Regions from separate parts of the Arthrobacter sp. zg-Y919 genome, predicted to be linked through region 1. Evidence: riboswitches for the same ligand, from Rfam matches in the RefSeq annotation. Region 1 holds a riboswitch; the other holds the start of a gene.

Region 1 (5,016 bases):
GCGGAGTGGTCGATCACGGTGCAGAAGGCCTGACACAGCTGTAACCGCCGCACCGCCGCAACCCGGCCTAGTCCTTGCGGCGGGCCCGGCTGGGCTGGACGCGGGGCGGCTCCCCCGGCATTTTCGGGTAGTCCGGCGGGAAGGGCAGCTCGCCGAGGCCGCTGGCCAGGTCCCGTTCCCACCAGCCGAGCAGGACGTCGATGGATCCCGGCGCGGCGGACATGTCCGCCCACGGGTCCCCCACAGTGCGCAGCCGTTCCGGGACGGTGGCAATGGTGAAGTCGGCCGGGTGCACCCGTTCCAGTTCCTCCCAGGTGATGGGACAGGAAACGGGTGCATCCGGCAACGCCCGCGGGCTGTACGCGCCGGCCATGGTGCGGTCCCGGTTGGCCTGGTTGAAGTCCACGAACACCCGGGTGCCGCGTTCCTCCTTCCACCAGGCAGTGGTGACCTTGTCCGGCATCCGGCGTTCCACTTCCCGGGCCGCGGCAATCACCGCATGCCGGACATCCAGGAACTCGTACTCCGGCCGGATCGGCGCAAAGAGGTGGATGCCCCGGTTCCCCGATGTTTTGATGAAGGCGTCCAGTCCTGCCTCCGCCAGAATGGACCGCAGCTCCTGGGCCGGCCGGACGGCATCGTCAAAATCCGTTCCCGGCTGCGGATCCAGGTCGATGCGCAGCTGGTCAGGGTTGTCGGTGTCTTCGGCCCGGGACGGCCACGGATGGAACACCACCGTGTTCATCTGGGCCGCCCACACCGCCGCGGCTGGCTCATCCAGCACCACCTGCGGATGGGACCGGGCGCTGGGATATTTCACGGTGACTGAGCGCATCCAGTCCGGCATGCCGCGCGGAGGGTTCTTGGAAAAGAAGACCTCCCCGCCGACGCCTTCGGGGAAGCGCTCCAGTGAGACCGGGCGGCCGCCGTTGGCGCGGATGAAAGCCTCACCGACTTCGGCGAGGTAGCGGGCCAGATCCAGTTTGGTGATTCCCGGTTCCGGCCAAATCACCCGGCCGGGGCTGGAGATGCGCACCTGCCGCTCTCCCTCCGGGCCGGGGACGGTCAGGGTGGTTTCCTCGCGTGCCATGGGTCTGCTTTCCCTCAACGGTGACGTGTGGGAAAGAGGCTACCGTGTCAGGCCGCGGGAACGCCTGCGGCCGGTTCCACCGCTGCACCGGGCCGGTAGTTTTTCCGGCCGTGCACCAGGTGATAGAGCCCGGTGGAAGCCAGTAGGACGGCGGCCAGCACCCAGTACATGCCGTGGAATCCGGTCAGCGGCAGGAGCAACCCCAGCAGGAGCGGGCCGAGCCCGACACCGGCGTCCATCAGGATGAAGAAGGTGGACGTTGCCAGGCCGATCCGGGTCGGCGCTGCCATCGTGACGGCGATGGCCTGGGCACACGGCATCAGAGCGCCGAAGCCGAAGCCCACAAACACACCGGCCAGGGCCAGCACCGTGTCGTTGGGTGCATAGGCGAGCAGAGCCATCCCGGCGGCGAAGGACACGAGGGTCGGGTACACCACGGCGTTGTCGCCGTGCCGGTCCTGGAGGCGTCCCACAAACAGACGGGAGACCAGCACAACGACGGCGTAAACCACGAAGAACAGGCTGGCACCCAGCACCAGCCCCTCGCTCTGCGCATAGGAGTTGAGGAAGGAAAGGATGCCCGCGTAGGCGGCACCGGCAATGAACATGACCGAGGCAATGGCCAGCGCGGCCGGGTCAATGATGTCCGTCAGGTGCATCCGCCACTTGGTCTTTTGCTCCTCGGGTGTGGGCGTGCGCTCGGGCAGGCGGAGCACCAGGGACAGGACCAGTGCGACGGCGGCGCAGCCGGCGGCGAACAGGAACAGGGCGCGGTAGCTCACGGAGTCCACCAGCATCACGGCCAGGAACGGCCCCACGGCGGTTGCCAAGGTAGTCGAGATCCCGAAATAACCGGTGCCTTCCCCGCGCCGGTTCGCGGGAATAAGTCCCATGACGGAGGCGGACAGGCTCGTGCTGGCCGCACCAAACGCGGCACCGTGCAGGATCCGGACCGTCAGCAGCAGGGCCAGGTTCGAGGCCGGGACGTACAGCAGCGACGCCACGACGAACACCGCGAGGCTGGCCACCAGCAGGCGGCGGCGGCCGACGAAGTCCAGGAACTTGCCGGCAAACACCCGAGCCACCAGGGCGCCGAGGACGAAGGATCCGGACGCGAATCCGGCGGCTCCGTCAGAGGCGGAGAATTCCTTCACTGTGTAGAGCGCCATGGTGGTCATCAGCAGATAAAAGACCATCGAAATAAAGAGGTTGGTGATGATCGCCAGGACAAATCCCTTGGACCATAACTTCTGACCGCTGCCAGCCACTGCGTACTCCTGTTGCTCGGAACCCCGCCTCCAAGATTGGAAGGCTGCCTAACAACCTTACGCGCTTCCGCCCCCCACGGAAAATCGGATCCGGCCCAGACGAGGCCGGTCCGGAAAGCCCCGTGACCCACGGTGAAACAGTGCCCGGAGTGGCCTGCGAGGCGAAAAAGTGCTAGCACACCGCGGCCCCGCACACACCCCCGCGAGAAGCTGATCACACAATGGTTATCCAACCGTAACTATCTTGTACGGTTATTCCCATGCCGCTTTCTGATGCGGCTCCCCCGGGCTTGTTACCTAGCTCTGCCGCTGGTCCGGGGTCCACAGAACGCACCACCACGGCAGGGGCGGGGGAACCATTTACGGGTTCCTTGTGAACCCTTGGGGTTAAGCCGACCGGATGATCCGGCGGCCGGGTGACTCCCATCCGAATCCGACAGCTCACCTCGCAGGTATCGGGAGAGGTTATTCAAATGACTTTCAACAAGACTCAGGGCCGTCACCGCGCCGAGAACACCAGCGCACGGACCACCATCGCACAGGCCGTTGCAGGCCGCGGCCGCACCTTCGGCAGCACCGCTGCTGTAGTTGTCGCCGGCTCCGGCATCATGCTGGGCATGGCCGCACCGGCTTCCGCCGGCGTTGTCGCCAACGACACCTACACCCCGGTGCAGGCCGCACCGGTTGCAGCAGCCCCGGTTGCCGCAGCTCCGGTTGCAGCAGCTCCGGTTGCAGCTCCGGCCGCCGCTGCCGCCACCCACACCGTGGTCTCCGGTGACACGCTGGGCCAGATCTCCGCCGCTTACGGCGTAGGCCTGGATACCGTTCTTTCCCTGAACGGCCTCTCCCTGGCGTCCGTTATCTACCCGGGCGACGTTGTAACCCTGGCCGGCGAAGCCGCTCCGGCCGCCGCTGCTGCCCCCGTTGCCGCTGCCGCCCCCGCTGCAGCCTACGCACCGGCCGCAGCCGCACCGGCAGCATCCGCTGCCAACACCGGCGTTATCAGCACGCAGTCCGCTTCGATTACCCCGGCAGCCAGTGGCACCAACGCCATCATGCTCGCCTCGGCGCAGTCGCAGCTGGGCGCAGCCCAGGACTGCACCGTACTGGTTGAGGTTGCCCTGCGCGCAGCCGGCCACTCCGTGGGTGACCTCGGTCCGGCACAGCTGGCAGCATACGGCACCCAGGTCTCCACCCCGGAGCCCGGTGACATCGCCTACTACGCCGACGGCGGCATGGGCCTGGCCCACATTGCCATCTACATCGGCAACGGCCAGGCCATCCACAGCGGCTGGAACGGCAGCGAGACCGTCGTTCAGTCCGCGAACGTCGGCTCCGGCCCCGTGTTCTACCGTGTTGCGTAAGGCTTCCTAGCCCCAACGCATCCCACAGTGAGCGTCCGTCCCCTACCGGGGCCGGGCGCTCACTGCTTTAAGCCGGACCGGCCTGCGGTTCTGGCACCAGGCACATCACGGCACGTCCGGCACATCAGGCACGTCAGGCACGTCACGGCACAAACCGGTACCCCATGCCGTGCTCGGTGAGCAGGTGCACCGGTGCGGCCGGGTCGCTCTCCAGTTTGCGCCGAAGCTGCCCGATGTAGAGGCGCAGATACCCGGAGTCGGTCGTGCCTGGCCCCCAGACGTTGGTCAGCAGCGTCTGCTGGGTCACCAGCATCCCCGGATGGGCCAGCAGCTCGGACAGGAACCGCCATTCCGTCGGGGTCAAGCGGATATCAGAGCCGTCGTCGACCCGCGCAATGCGGTGCCCGGCAAGGTCCACGCGCACCGGGCCGAAGGTGATTTCGCTTGGCCCCGCTGCCGCCGGTGAGCGGCGGGACAGCGCCCTGATCCGGGCCAGCAGTTCCTCCGTCGAGAAGGGCTTGGTGACGTAGTCGTCCGCGCCAAGATCGAGTGCGCGCACCTTGTCCGCCGGATCGATCCGGCCCGACACCACCAGGATGGGAACCGCGCTCCAGCCGCGGACGGCCTCAATGACATCCATCCCGCTCAGCCCGGGCATACCCAGGTCCAGGACCAGCAGGTCCGGATGGGTGTCCACGGCCTTGCGGATGGCTGCGCTGCCGCTCTCCGCCGTCACCACCTCATACCCGTAGGCGCTCAGGGTGATCCGCAGCGCACGCAGGATCTGCACGTCGTCGTCGGCGATCAGGATCTTCATCCGGCCACCGCCGGGGACCGCTGTCCGCCCGCGGGAACACGGCGGTTGGCGGCCGGCAGCGAGAGGACCATGGTCAGTCCGCCGCCGGGTGTGTCTTCGGTATCCAGTGTTCCGCCCATTCCTTCCGTGAATCCCTTGGCCAAGGCCAGGCCCAGACCCAGCCCGGTTGAGTTGTCGGTATCCCCCAGCCGCTGGAAGGGGACGAAAATCTCTCCCCGCCGCTGCTCCGGAACGCCGGGTCCCGAGTCTATGACGCGGATCTCCACCCGTCCGGCAAACTCGCTGACGCTCAAGACGGATTTCGTTCCGGGCGGGCTGAAGCGCACCGCGTTGGCCAGCAGGTTGACCAGTACGCGCTGCAGCAGCACCGGATCAGCCAGAACCACCCGGGGCGACGTGGGAATTTCCAGTTCCACTTCCGCCGGTCCAAGTTCCAGTTCCTCCAGTGCGGGCAGGACAGCATCGGCAACGTTCAGC
Region 2 (5,016 bases), 1.1 Mb from region 1:
CATGGTGATCAGCTGCGGCAGCTGGGGTCCGAAGGTGTCCCGGACCTGGCCGGGCTCGGGCAGGCCGGCTTCGATAACTTCATCCCCGGTCAGCAGCAGGGACACGCGCGGGGAGCGCAGCACCGGCAGCGTGTCATGCCCGCAGACGGCGGCCAGGGCAATGTGTGCGGGGTTCAGCAGTTTTCCCGCGGGGATGGTGGTCTCCCCCGCCGCTGCTTCTTCCCCGGCAGGGCGGATGTGTTCGCCCGCCCGCGGTTCGCCTTTCCGCGCCCGGTCGCCCAGGCTCAGCTGCGGAGGGGTCGTGGCGGAAACCGTACCGCTTTCCGAGCGCAGGACGGCTTCGGCGCCCTCCGGGATCAGCCCGCCGGTGAGGATTTCCACTGCCTCCCCCGGCTGCAGGGCGCGGCGTCCGGATTCGCGGTGGACCTGCCAGCGTTCCACCTCGGGTTCTTCCTGGGTGATGACCGTCCACGGCGGCGCCCCCGCAACTGCCCAGCCGTCCATGGCCGCCGAGGCGTAATGCGGCACCGGCTGCAGGGCGGCGGTCTCGACCGCAAGGATCCGGCCGAGCGCCTCGTCCAGCGGCACCGTCTCGTAGGGCAGCGGGCGGGCAGCGGCATAGGCCGCGTGACGCGCCTGCGCCCAGGACGCGTTGGGCTGGACCGGCAGGATCACGGGTACGGCGGGTTCGGTCACTGGGCGTCTCCTTCCGCCGCGGCGTCGCGGCACTGATCGGCAGCCACAGCCATGGCGGAACGCATGGCGACGGCGTCCTCGGCCTGGCCGCTCGCCGCTGCAAGGCCTGCGGCATACCCAACAATGAAGGTGGTCAGCGGCGCAGCGGGCCGCACTACGCTATGCGCTGCAACTGCAGCCAGGTCGAGGACAGCGGCGACATCCACCGGTGTGCCCTCGAGCTCCAGCGCCTGCAGCAGCCTGGCGCTCCATGCCTCGAGTAGTTCCTGCTGGCTTGCCATTCGTGCTCCTTCGTATCGCTTGGGGACTGCCCGTTGCTACGGCAGGTCCCCGGCGCTCACACCCAGCGATTGCGCGTCGTTCCAGGTGTCAACATCGGCTGTACTCATCGGGGGAACATCAACACCCCTCCATTGCACCCTAGCAAGCAACGCCTTCATGGACTTGTTCGCCAAACCTTCGGAGGCAGCGGCGTCGACCGCTGCCCGGAGGTCGGCTGTGCGGTAGAGGGCTGCCAGCGGCTGCCGGTTGCCGGTTGAATCGACGGCCAGCAGGCTTTCGTTCCCCGGCTCAGCGGCCGCGGTCAGCAGCGCCCGTACGGCGGTGGACACCTGGGGCATGTCGCAGGCCAGGACCAGGGTCCACGGACTCCCGGCAGTGTCGCCGTCGTCGGTGGCGTTACCGGTGTGACGAGGATCGCGGCCGGCGTCCTGGGCGGTCAAGGCAGCAACGGCGGCCCCCACCGCTGCAGCCGGACCGGCGAACGCAGGCTCTTCGCGGACCAGCAGGGTGGGTGTCTCCGGGTGCCGGGCCAGTACGGCCGCCAGCTCGGGAGGCCCGGCGACGGCGGTCTGCCGGGCCTCGGGCACCGCGGCGAGGGTGGTTTCCAGGAGGGTGCGATCCCCAGCCAGCAGCAGCGCCTTGGGCGTGCCGCCAAGCCGCGTGGACCGGCCACCGGCGAGGATCACTGCGTTATAACGGAGGGTGGCGGACATCAGGCTGCCGTGTCATTCTGCAGGAACGGATCCCACTGGGGGGAAGGGCGTTCGAGTTCGCGGATCTGCCAGCGGGCACCGCGGGGAGCCTTAGGCGAAATCCGCAGTTCCCAACCAAGCTGTGCCAACGTCCGGTTGCCTTTGGTGTTGTTGCAGCGCAGGCAGCAGGCAACCAGGTTCTCCCAGCTATCGTCACCGCCGTGGGACCGAGGGACCACGTGGTCCACGGTGGCAGCGGCCTTTCCGCAGTAGGCACATTCATGGTTGTCCCGCCGCAGGACGCCCCGGCGGGTGGCAACGGTGCCCTCCCGGTAGGGAACTTTGACATAGCGGTGGAGCAGGATAACCGACGGCCTGGGGAGGATTTCGTTGGGTCCGACCACGGGTTCGCCGCTCTCTGCCACCACGCTCGCCTTTCCGTTCAATACCAGTACCAAAGCACGGCGGAAGGTGATCACGGCCAGCGGCTCATATCCAGCGTTCAGAACGAGAGTGCGCATGCACATACCTCTTCGTCTGCCGCCCACGAACCGGTGAGTACAAGACACCGTTCCGCAAACGGCACTTCGGATTGTCTATGCAAGAGTAGAACGCGTTTGCGATCTTTGCCATTTACACCGGCAGTACCCGGACCGGTCCCCTGGTACCCGGACCCCGCTTTCCGCGCCCCGGGAACCCGGGTATGGAAGTGGAAACCGGGTTAAAGAAACCGGGTTAAAGGGGTAAGGCCCCTCCCGAAGGAGGGGCCTTACCTGGTGCGCTGGCTGCTTAGCCGCCTACGCGGATGTACACGCCGCCGGAGCCGAGCTCGGCCGGCGCCACAACAGTGGAGCCGCCGTTGAACCCGCCGTGAACGGCCTGTCCGCCGCCGACATACACGGCAATGTGGGCCAGGCCCATGCCGCCGTTGACGTAGTAGATCAAGTCACCGGGCATAGCCTCAGCTGCACTCACCGTCCGTCCAAGGGAGAGGTAGCTTGCCGGATAGCCGTGGTGGTTGATGCCGGCTGCGGCCAGGGCGTTGGTCACCAGCCTGGTGCAGTCCTGGCCCACGCCAAGCTGCGCGTAGGCTGCGGAGGCAATGGTTGAAGCCACACCTGTTGCAGCCTGTACGGGCCGTGCGGACGCCGTGGTGAGACTGGTGGAGTTCCCGGCAACTGCCGCGTTGCCGCGGACCTGCTGCTGGCCGGTGGCCACGGCGGCGGGTGCCTCTAGAGCAACCGCTGCTTCGACCGCTGCTGCGGGTTCCGGCGCAACGATCACGCCGTTGATCCCATCCCGCTCAAAGGAGATAGCCACGTCCGCGGGGACCTGGAGGGTCTTGGCCGCGGAAAGGTCCAGCGTGCTGGTCTGGACGTCACGCACTACATCGGCCCCGGAGGCGTTGGCTGCAACACCGGTCGTCAGCACCAGCCCGGAGGCTGCCGCAATGACGGCGGCCTGGCGGCCTACGGTTCCGGCGTTGGAGCTGACGGCGCCGGCAAGGGCGTTCAGCGTGGTGGTGCGTTCCACCGGCGCCCGGTGACGGGCGCGCTCAACTGTCGTGGTCATGATTCTCCGCGTCTCGAATTTCTGGATTAGCTGACGCGGACGAAGCTGACGCCACGCAGGTCGGACAGGGCGTGCAGGCCGGTGTTCATGCCGTTCAGGCCACCGCTGACAACCTGGCCGTTGCCGACGTAGATCGCAACGTGGGTGGCGCTGATGACCAGGTCACCCGGAGCGGGAGAGCCGACCACGGAACCGAACTGGTAGAACTGGCCCGGGGCCAGGTCGCCGACGGACTTGCCGACGGAGCGCAGTGCCTTCTCAACCATGGCGGTGCAGTCCTGCGCAACGCCGATCTGGGCGTAGGCGGAAGCCACGAGGCCGGCTGCGACGTTGCCGGAAACCGGAGCCTGGGCATCTGCTGCGCCACCGTTGGAAGCGGTGGTGATGTTCGAAGCGGCGGCTGCGGGAGCAACGCGGGCGGCTGCAGCGGTCTTAGCTGCTGCGGCCTGCGTGGCGGCCAGCTGCGCGGCGGCTTCGGCAGCGGCCTCTTCGGCGGCAACCTGTGCCCGGTAGTCGGCGCCGGAGATCGTGGAGATCTTGGCGATGTCTGCGGACTCGAGGGTGTAGAGCTCGAACGGTGCGTCTGCGGGAGCAGTAACGCTGCCGGTGACGACGTTCAGGGGGGTGGCCTCAAGGGCCTGGCGGTCCGTGCTTACGGATGCAGCCTGTGCAGGAAGTCCTGCAGCCAGCACGAGGCCGGATGCTGCAACGACGACGGCGGCCTGGCGGCCTACGGTTCCGGCGTTGCTGGTGACTGCCTTGGAAAGTGCAGCGATCGGGTTGGTCTGTACGGTGGCAGCGCGACGGCGGCCGTGAACGTTTGATGACACAAGTTTGCCTCTCCCAATTGCCTACGAGGTGAGCTGTCGGATTCGGATGGGAGTCACCCGGTTGCCCGGCCTATGGCCTTTTGCAACTTAACCCCAAGGGTTTCTTTCGAAACCCGAAATTGGTTCCCCCGCCTCTGCCATGCGATTCTGCGAACGGACTTCAAACAGTGGCAGAGCTAGGCGATCTGTTCGAAGGTGCCCCACCTTTGCGAATCGGGCACGAGGTTGAGCGTACAGCAACAATTGAGCTATGTCACGTTCCGATCACGAAACGATATTCAAGCGGTTACAACGCTTTGATTCTAGGCAGTTACAACCAATTGAGCGGGTCCACTACTTCGCCGTTAACCATTACCTCGAAATGCAGGTGGCAACCGGTTGACGAGCCCGTGGTGCCGCTGGCTCCCACCAGGTGTCCGCGTTCAATAGCGGCACCCACAGAGACGGCAATGGTGGAAAGGTGGTTGTACGTGGTTTCGACTCCGTTGCCGTGGTCAACCACCACGCGGTATCCCCCGCCGTAGGCGTGCCAGCCGGCGAAGACCACGGTGCCGGATGCCGCAGCACTGACAGCTGTGCCGCAGACTGCGGCGAAGTCCTGCCCGTTGTGCATCTCGCCGGCAGCCCCGGTGATGGGACTGGTCCGGTGGCCGAACCCGGAGGTTTGAATCAGTCCAGTGTTCAGGGGCGTGGACAGCGTGCCCTTGGCTGCGGCTGGAACCGCGTGGGAACCGGCTGCAACCGTGACGGACGCCAGCTTGGCATCGGGGTCGAATTCGCTGCTCAGCCCGGCCCGGGCGAAGCCGATATCGGCGTTGGGGTCGGCAGAGACGGGCGCGTCGGCGCCCGTGGCCTGGCGTTCAGCCGGATTGTCCGCTGCCGCAGTGGTCGGCAGCGCAGCGGTAAGGATCAGGCCCGAGGTGGCTGCGGTAATGGCAATCTTC

The links. Region 1 has a riboswitch for cyclic di-AMP ahead of QNO10_RS07730 (LysM peptidoglycan-binding domain-containing protein). Riboswitches for the same ligand answer to the same signal wherever they lie in the genome.
Region 2: linked by a shared signal. The riboswitch ahead of QNO10_RS02625 (NlpC/P60 family protein) and the one ahead of QNO10_RS07730 (LysM peptidoglycan-binding domain-containing protein) in region 1 are both predicted to bind cyclic di-AMP.

The regions. Positions count from the first base shown of each region.
Region 1 is NZ_CP126242.1:1,639,668-1,644,683, forward strand. It holds gene QNO10_RS07715 (sulfurtransferase TusA family protein) at 1-33, shown strand, start outside; gene ligD (non-homologous end-joining DNA ligase) at 68-1,090, opposite strand; gene QNO10_RS07725 (MFS transporter) at 1,138-2,358, opposite strand; cyclic di-AMP (ydaO/yuaA leader) riboswitch at 2,680-2,827, shown strand; gene QNO10_RS07730 (LysM peptidoglycan-binding domain-containing protein) at 2,832-3,722, shown strand; gene QNO10_RS07735 (response regulator) at 3,865-4,539, opposite strand; gene QNO10_RS07740 (ATP-binding protein) at 4,536-5,016, opposite strand, start outside.
Region 2 is NZ_CP126242.1:544,742-549,757, reverse strand. It holds gene QNO10_RS02650 (molybdopterin molybdotransferase MoeA) at 1-696, opposite strand, end outside; gene QNO10_RS02645 (DUF6457 domain-containing protein) at 693-977, opposite strand; gene mobA (molybdenum cofactor guanylyltransferase) at 1,014-1,691, opposite strand; gene QNO10_RS02635 (HNH endonuclease) at 1,691-2,191, opposite strand; gene QNO10_RS02630 (NlpC/P60 family protein) at 2,460-3,242, opposite strand; gene QNO10_RS02625 (NlpC/P60 family protein) at 3,269-4,072, opposite strand; cyclic di-AMP (ydaO/yuaA leader) riboswitch at 4,076-4,234, opposite strand; gene QNO10_RS02620 (M23 family metallopeptidase) at 4,383-5,016, opposite strand, start outside.